DNA from 2 places in the Escherichia sp. E4742 genome. Region 1 is predicted to be linked to the other one. Evidence: predicted binding sites of a transcription regulator. Region 1 holds the regulator's gene; the other holds the start of a gene.

Region 1 (4,423 bases):
AGTCTATTCCTGTAGTCAGCGAGACTTTTCTCAACGCTACTTTTTTAATTTTTATTTTTTTCGCTGTTCACCTGTGGTGCAGCAATTTATACGTCAAAGAGGATTAACCCATGCGTACGTTTAGTGGCAAACGTAGTACGCTGGCGCTGGCTATCGCCGGTGTTACAGCAATGTCGGGCTTTATGGCAATGCCGGAGGCTCGCGCCGAAGGATTCATCGACGATTCAACCTTAACCGGTGGTATCTATTACTGGCAGCGTGAACGTGACCGTAAAGATGTTACCGACGGCGACAAATACAAAACCAACCTTTCTCACTCCACCTGGAATGCCAACCTCGATTTTCAGTCCGGTTATGCTGCTGATATGTTCGGCCTTGATATTGCCGCGTTTACGGCGATTGAAATGGCGGAAAACGGCGACAGCTCCCACCCGAACGAAATCGCGTTTTCAAAAAGTAATAAAGCCTATGACGAAGACTGGTCCGGCGACAAAAGCGGTATAAGCCTGTATAAAGCAGCGGCCAAATTTAAATACGGTCCGGTGTGGGCGAGGGCAGGTTACATTCAGCCAACTGGTCAAACGCTGTTAGCGCCGCACTGGAGCTTTATGCCGGGTACTTATCAGGGTGCGGAAGCCGGGGCGAATTTTGATTACGGCGATGCTGGTGCGTTGAGTTTCTCCTACATGTGGACCAACGAATACAAAGCGCCGTGGCATCTGGAAATGGATGAGTTTTATCAGAACGATAAAACCACCAAAGTTGATTATCTGCACTCCATCGGTGCGAAATACGACTTCAAAAATAACTTCGTGCTGGAAGCGGCGTTTGGTCAGGCGGAAGGGTATATCGATCAGTACTTTGCCAAAGCCAGCTATAAATTTGATATCGCCGGTAGCCCGCTAACCACCAGCTACCAATTCTACGGTACGCGCGATAAAGTTGACGATCGCAGCGTCAACGATCTTTACGACGGCACTGCCTGGTTGCAGGCGTTGACCTTTGGTTACCGGGCGGCTGACGTAGTGGATTTGCGCCTCGAAGGCACCTGGGTTAAAGCTGACGGTCAGCAGGGATACTTCCTGCAACGTATGACCCCAACCTACGCTTCCTCGAACGGTCGCCTGGATATCTGGTGGGATAACCGTTCTGACTTTAACGCCAACGGCGAAAAAGCGGTCTTCTTCGGCGCGATGTATGACCTGAAAAACTGGAATCTTCCAGGCTTTGCCATCGGCGCTTCCTACGTTTACGCATGGGATGCTAAACCTGCGACCTGGCAGAGCAATCCAGATGCGTACTACGACAAGAACCGGACTATCGAAGAGTCAGCTTACAGCCTGGATGCGGTCTACACCATTCAGGACGGTCGCGCCAAAGGCACGTTGTTCAAACTGCACTTCACCGAATACGACAACCACTCCGACATCCCAAGCTGGGGCGGCGGTTACGGTAACATCTTCCAGGATGAGCGCGACGTGAAATTCATGGTAATCGCACCATTCACCATCTTCTGATGCCCGACGCGGCAGGTTTTGTGCCTGCCGCACATTTGAGGAATTCGCTATGAAAAAACTGATTCTCATCGCCATGATGGCATCGGGGCTGGTGGCTTGTGCGCAATCAACCGCGCCACAGGAAGACAGCCGCCTGAAAGAGGCGTACAGCGCCTGTATCAATACCGCGCAAGGTTCGCCGGAAAAAATTGAAGCCTGTCAGAGCGTGTTAAACGTGCTGAAGAAAGAGAAACAACATCAGCAATTTGCCGAGCAGGAAAGCGTCCGCGTGCTGGATTATCAGCAGTGCATCCAGGCAACGCAAACCGGTAATGACCAGGCTGTGAAAGCCGATTGTGATAAGGTCTGGCAGGAAATTCGCAGTAATAACAAATAAGTGAGGGCTGTAACTCTCGCTTTTCTTATTTCCCTTGTATAAAAAAGCCAACCCGTAGGTTGGCTTGAGACTTATGGCAAACGCCAGTTTGCCTAATGCGCTGCGCTTATCAGGCCTATCTTTTAATGCAATATATTGAATTTGAGATGATTTGTAGGCCGGATAAGGCGTTCACGCCGCATCCGGCACGAACAAAGCGCATTATGCCAACAATATAAAGCCAACCCGCAGGTTGGCTTTTCTCGTTCTGGCTGACTTATTTGCCTTCGTGCGCGTGCTCATCTTCGCGGCAATCGCCTTCGGCACAGTGACCGTAAAGATAGAGACTATGGTTAGTCAGGCGAATGCCATGTTTTGCGGCAATTTCACGCTGACGCGCTTCGATTGATTCATCACTAAATTCAATAACCTTGCCGCAGTCGAGGCAGATCAGGTGATCGTGGTGATGTTGCTGGGTCAGTTCAAATACGGATTTGCCGCCTTCAAAATTGTGGCGGGTGACGATACCGGCGTCGTCAAACTGGTTCAGTACACGATATACCGTAGCCAGACCAATTTCTTCACCCATATCAATCAGACGTTTGTATAAATCTTCCGCACTGACGTGATGGTTGTCCGGCTCCTGAAGAACTTCCAGGATTTTTAAACGTGGAAGCGTTACTTTCAGGCCAGCTTTCTTTAGGGCGGTATTGTTATCAGTCATGCGGAATCTGTCCTGTTACTAAGCGGTTCACTTCATTAGGAGAAGTGACAGAATTTGCTCTTGAGATAATGCGTATCATTATAGAATTGCCACGCCTAAATGAAAACCACAAGTCCCTGGCAAATATTGTTAATAAAAACGTGGCTTAGCTTACATTTACATCGGCAAGGCCACTTCAATACTGGAACATTGTACAGGTACTACGGCAAAAGTTACAAATTTGTAGCAATTATTTTGATTGGCATTATCTATTAATACGGCGTAGACATGAGTCTACGCCGCAGTACATCAGGCATTGATAATTTCGTCGAGATGCAGTTCTTCAGAAATTTGTTTTACCCATTTTTCTACACGTTCGGCGGTCAGTTCTGGCTGACGGTCTTCGTCGATAGCCAGGCCGACAAAGTGGTCATCATCCGCCAGACCTTTTGATGCTTCGAAATGGTAGCCCGCAGTTGGCCAGTGACCGACGATGGTCGCGCCGCGCGGTTCAATGATGTCACGAATGGTGCCTAAGGCGTCGCAGAAATATTCTGCGTAATCTTCCTGGTCGCCACAGCCAAACAGCGCAACTAGTTTACCATTGAAATCAATCTCTTCGAGAGTCGGGAAGAAGTCGTCCCAGTCACACTGTGCTTCGCCATAGTACCAGGTTGGGATGCCCAGCAGAAGAATGTCATAAGCTTCCAGATCTTCTTTGCTGCTTTTTGCAATGTCATGGACATCGGCAACGTCTTTACCAAGCTGTTTTTGAATCATTTTTGCGATATTTTCGGTATTACCGGTGTCGCTGCCGAAAAAGATGCCAGTGATAGCCATGAGTGAAATAACCTCTTGAAACTTATTGAAATGGGGGTGGCAAATTGCCCACGGATAAAGGCAATCATAGCAGAACAGGCAGTCTTGCGGAATCAGCAAACGAGCAGGACTGCACACTGTGCTACACGAAAGTGGATATTTAAACGATGCCCTGATTACGCAGCGCCGCCAGTTGCTGCATCAATATCTCTTCGATCAGTTCGCTACGGCTCATATTGCGCGACTCCGCCAGCTCGTTCAGCGCCTCGACAGCTTCCGCGTTCAGCTTCAGTTCGACACGCTTAAGGCCACGTACTTTGTCGCGTTTTAGCTGGTTGCGTTTATTAATACGCAGCTGTTCATCGCGCGAAAGCGGATTGGTTTTCGGTCGTCCCGGTCGACGCTCGTGCGCGAACAGATCTAATGTCGTACGGTCCGTTTGTTCTTTGGCCATGATCTTGGTGACTTCGGGGGAAACAATCAGCCAGGCGCCTGCCCGGATGGATAGCCCGCCATAATACAACAGCGTGAGGAATCTCGCCAACGCCCACGCGCGGAATGCCGCGCGGACGCTGGGTTTTTAATCAGTTGCGTTAATCATTAAGATAGCGACGGATAGCCCGCAGCACAGCATCCGGTTTTTCTGCGTGTACCCAATGACCCGCGCCTGCAATGACATGCGCCCGTGCTTGTGGGAATTGCGCCAGCAAATCATCACGATACTGTTCAGTAACATACGGGGAATTGCCGCCAGGAATAAACAGAGCAGGGTGGTTCCATGCCGGAATTTTCTCCCAGCCAACAATATGTGGATACTGATCCCATAATACTGGCACGTTAAAACGCCACTCACCGTCAACAAAAGATTTCAGCAGGAATTGAATCACGCCCTCTTCATTAATATATTGGCGCATCACTACAGCGGCCTGTTGGCGCGTTTGCGCGTCGGATCCACTGACCGCGTTGATAGCTGCGAAAATTTCATCATGACGGCGTACGTGATAATCCACCGGAGCGATATCTATCGCT
Region 2 (4,423 bases), 770 kb from region 1:
GATTTTTTGTGTGGCTGGGGTAAACTGATATGAAGTGAATGCTAAGGATAAATTATTCGCTCAATCTATTAATTTGTTGGAATCATTTGAAGGGTGAATATCCTGAATAAACCATCATAATTTATAGACAGTGGATATGGAGGATATATGTTGCCAGGATGCTGCAAAAATGGAATTGTTATCAGTAAAATACCCGTTATGCAGGCAGGGTTAAAAGAGGTCATGAGGACCCATCTCCCTGAATACGATATAACGAGTAGCACCTCTGCGGAGGAGCTGACTATATTACAATTACGTCGTGCTGGGTTAGTTATTGCCGATTTAGCCGGACAAACAGAAGATCCGCGTTCTGTTTGTGAACATTACTATTCATTGATCTCACAATACCGGGAAATTCATTGGGTTTTCATGGTTTCGCGAGCCTGGTACTCTCAGGCGGTGGAACTGCTTATGTGTCCAACTGCGACGTTACTGTCCGATATCGAGCCCATTGAGAATCTGGTCAAGACCGTTCGTTCTGGCAATGTCCATGCAGATCGCATCAGCGCCATGCTGACTTCGCCTGCAATGCCGGAAATCCAGGAATTTGGTTATCGCACCGTGATTCTTACCCTTTCTGAACGCAAGGTACTGCGGCTGTTAGGTAAAGGATGGGGCATCAACCAAATAGCTTCATTGCTTAAGAAAAGCAATAAAACCATCAGCGCACAAAAAAACAGTGCGATGCGGCGGCTGGCAATTCACAGTAACGCTGAGATGTATGCATGGATTAATAGCGCACAGGGGGCAAGGGAACTTAACTTGCCTTCTGTTTATGGAGATGCCGCGGAATGGAACACAACCGAATTAAGAAGAGAAATGTCGCACTCATAGAAAAGTGCGTCATGAGCAGTATCGGGATTGAGAGTTTATTCAGAAAGTTTGCGGGTAATCCTTATAAACTCTATACGTATACCAGCCAGGAGGCTTTTCAGGATGCTATGTCGCGGGTTTCATTTGCGGCGGTCATTTTTTCTTTTTCTGCCATGAGAACTGAGCGCAGGGAGGGATTATCTTGTCTGACTGAGCTGGCAATCAAATTTCCACGTACCCGGCGTTTGGTTATTGCGGATGATGATATTGAAGCGCGGTTGATTGGCTCATTATCGCCTTCTCCTTTGGATGGTGTGTTAAGTAAAGCATCAACGCTGGATGTTTTTCACCAGGAGCTGTTTCTGTCATTAAATGGCGTACGTCAGGCGACCGATCGACTGAACAACCAGTGGTATATTAATCAAAGCCGGACGCTGAGCCCGACGGAGAGGGAAATATTACGGTTTATGTCGCGTGGCTACTCAATGACGCAAATTGCTGAACAGCTTAAACGCAATATTAAAACGATCCGCGCGCATAAATTTAATGTGATGTCGAAACTGGGTGTCAGTTCTGATGCCGGATTGCTTGAGGCGGCAGATATTCTGTTATGTATGCGGATTTCAGAAACAAGTAATGTGTTGCATCCATATTAATCTACTTAATGCCGGGTTTATCCTCCCGGCAGTGTGCTTATTTCAGCGTGCAATCCCCACACTGTTGCACATCCGGTAAGCGATAACGCTGGCAACAGGTGCGGCGCACCAGCAGGCCGTCGCGCAGCACGACTGTGCGCCACAATGGATTATCTTCGCCGCTGGAGAGCGTTTTCTCAAAAAACAGAGCATGGCGGAGCGATTCAACTAACGCCTCGCCAGGCAACTGCTTCATCTCGGTCAGATACCAGTTAATCAAATAACCGGTATTACTCCAGATAAGTTTGCCGTTAATTTCACCTGTCGCTTCTAATGCCTGCACTACCGGGACAAGCGCCTGGCTGATTAACGTTTCCATTCGCTGTTGTGGAGAATGCGTTGTTGCGTTTTTATCTTCACACACATCGACCCAGAAACAGGCGGCGCGTCCGGTTTCGTGAAACTCAACGTGGAAATGTTCCGGACAGAGATCTAACGCTTTTTCCTGGGTTAACAGCGCCAGCATTAATGGCGGCACCATCAGGCCGATATACCATTGCGCCCACAGTGAGATCAGCGGTTTGTTCTCGCGGATCATCATTGGTTGATTGCGGTAGATATGATCGGAATAGACCGCCAGTAGAGAACTTAGCGTATTGGGAGAGGACCATTGCGCCAGCGTCATGGCACTAAGCGGGGCGGGTTCATCCAGACGGATAAACTCCAGCAAATGTTCACGATTTTCGGCGATCGTCGCACGTACCGCTTGTGCAAGCGTGGGATCTTGCGGCTTGAGATGCGTTCGCCAGATAACATCTTCATAGAGCGGTGCGGAACGATAGGCCATAATCGTGATAGTAATCTAAATGATAATGATTGCTAATCCTAGCGATAGGTTTACCCGATAGCAAGGGATTTCTCTGGCTTGCAAATGATAAAAATTATCATATGATATTGGTTATCATTATCAATGAAAGAGATCAAACCATGTTGCAACGTATGCTGGGCAGTGGCTGGGGAGTGTTGCTGCCAGGATTGCTGATTGCAGGGATGACGTATGCGGATTTATCGCCGGATCAGTGGCGGATTGTTATTCTGATGGGATTAGTGTTGACGCCGCTGATGCTATATCACAAACAGTTACGGCATTACGTTTTACTACCATCGTGCCTGGCGCTTATTTCTGGCGTCATGTTGATGATAATGAACGGGAATCAGGGATGATAAAACAGGGAAGGAAGTAAAGATAATTGGTGCGAGGGGGGGGACTTGAACCCCCACGTCCGTAAGGACACTAACACCTGAAGCTAGCGCGTCTACCAATTCCGCCACCTTCGCACAGTCATCTTACTTTTTTTGATATCGCCTCGTTTGGTGCGAGGGGGGGGACTTGAACCCCCACGTCCGTAAGGACACTAACACCTGAAGCTAGCGCGTCTACCAATTCCGCCACCTTCGCCCAGTGCGAGCAATATCAACGTGGTTTTTGGTGCGAGGGGGGGGACTTGAACCCCCACGTCCGAAAGGACACTAACACCTGAAGCTAGCGCGTCTACCAATTCCGCCACCTTCGCATACCATCAATTCTTAAAAAGAATTGCTACCACGGAGGCGCATTCTAGTGGTTTTCAGCTTTTCGTCAATAGTTAATTATCGCCTGATGTGTAATTGCTGGAAAAATGGCCATCAGTGGATTGTGGATAATTCGTTTGTCGGTCGGATAAGGCGTTCACGCCGCATCCAGCACGGCATGCGGGTACAGATGCCAGATGCGACGCTGACGCGTCTTATCTGGCCTACGAAGGGCTAACGTGCAGGTTTTGTAGGTCGAATAAGGCGTTTACGCCGCATCCAACACGGCATGCGGGTACAGATGCCAGATGCGACGCTGACGCGTCTTATCTGGCCTACGGGTAATACAGGTCTTGTAGGTCAGATAAGGCGTTCACGCCGCATCCAGCACGGCATGCGGGTACAGATGCCAGATGCGACGCTGACGCGTCTTATCTGGCCTACGGGTAACGTACAGGTTTTGTAGGTCGGATAAGGCGTTCACGCCGCATCCAACACGGTATGCGGGTGCAGATGCCAGATGCGACGCTGACGCGTCTTATCTGGCCTACGGGTAACGTACAGGTTTTGTAGGTTGGATAAGGCGTTCACGCCGCATCCAACACGGCATGCGGCGACAGGTGCCAGATACTTAACCTTTCTTCGCCTGGCGGGTCATAATGGCGCGATACACCTTGAAGCGTCCGGTTTGCGCGATAACTTCATGGAAGCCAAATGTCTCATCCAGCACATCCGGATAAGGCAGGAAGGCGTTCGCTACAATTCGCAGCTCGCCGCCGCTGTTAAGATGACGCACCGCGCCGCGAATCAGCGTTTGCGCCGCATCCAGGCTGGTTTGCATCCCATCGTGGAACGGCGGGTTGGAGATGATCATATCAAAACGACCTTTCACCTCGGAAAAGACGTTGCTGGCAAAGACTTCACCTTCAACACCATTGGCCGCAAGTGTTGCACGGCTGGCTTCTACCGCCGGGGCAGAGACATCGCACAGAGTGAGACGAATCTTCGGCGAGTGGCGCGCAAACGCAACTGAAAGCACACCTGCACCGCAGCCGACATCCAGCACTTTACCTTTCGTGTGCGGGGTTAACGTCGAGAGCAGCAACTGGCTGCCGACATCCAGACCGTCGCGGCTAAACACGCCCGGCAGCGTTTTGACCGTCAGGCCATCCACGTTATATTCGCCCCAGAATTTATCCGCATCAAACACCGGCTGCTTTTCCAGACGACCAAAATAGAGGCCGCAGCGACGGGCGCTGTCTACCTTATTCAACGGCGCATAATCGGCCAGCATCTGCTCGGCGCTGCGTACGCCGCTGCGGTTTTCACCAACGACAAAAATATCCGTCCCCAGCGGCAGCAGA

Evidence for each region. The regulator Fur, encoded in region 1, represses iron uptake genes when iron is present. The targets are predictions, from matches to a motif close to ATAATAATGAGAACNACTATCAA.
Region 2: the regulator Fur is predicted to act here: its motif matches at 2,436-2,458, upstream of fhuF (siderophore-iron reductase FhuF).

Annotation. Positions count from the first base shown of each region.
Region 1 is NZ_CP040443.1:3,703,544-3,707,966, forward strand. It holds gene chiP (chitoporin ChiP) at 111-1,517, shown strand; gene chiQ (ChiQ/YbfN family lipoprotein) at 1,567-1,893, shown strand; gene fur (ferric iron uptake transcriptional regulator) at 2,150-2,596, opposite strand; gene uof (fur leader peptide) at 2,589-2,675, opposite strand; gene fldA (flavodoxin FldA) at 2,885-3,415, opposite strand; gene ybfE (LexA regulated protein) at 3,555-3,848, opposite strand; gene ybfF (esterase) at 3,988-4,423, opposite strand, start outside.
Region 2 is NZ_CP040443.1:2,935,236-2,939,658, forward strand. It holds gene FEM44_RS14320 (helix-turn-helix domain-containing protein) at 148-873, shown strand; gene bglJ (DNA-binding transcriptional activator BglJ) at 831-1,508, shown strand; gene fhuF (siderophore-iron reductase FhuF) at 1,546-2,334, opposite strand; gene FEM44_RS14335 (DUF1435 domain-containing protein) at 2,475-2,711, shown strand; tRNA gene FEM44_RS14340 (tRNA-Leu) at 2,739-2,825, opposite strand; tRNA gene FEM44_RS14345 (tRNA-Leu) at 2,860-2,946, opposite strand; tRNA gene FEM44_RS14350 (tRNA-Leu) at 2,975-3,061, opposite strand; gene rsmC (16S rRNA (guanine(1207)-N(2))-methyltransferase RsmC) at 3,691-4,423, opposite strand, start outside.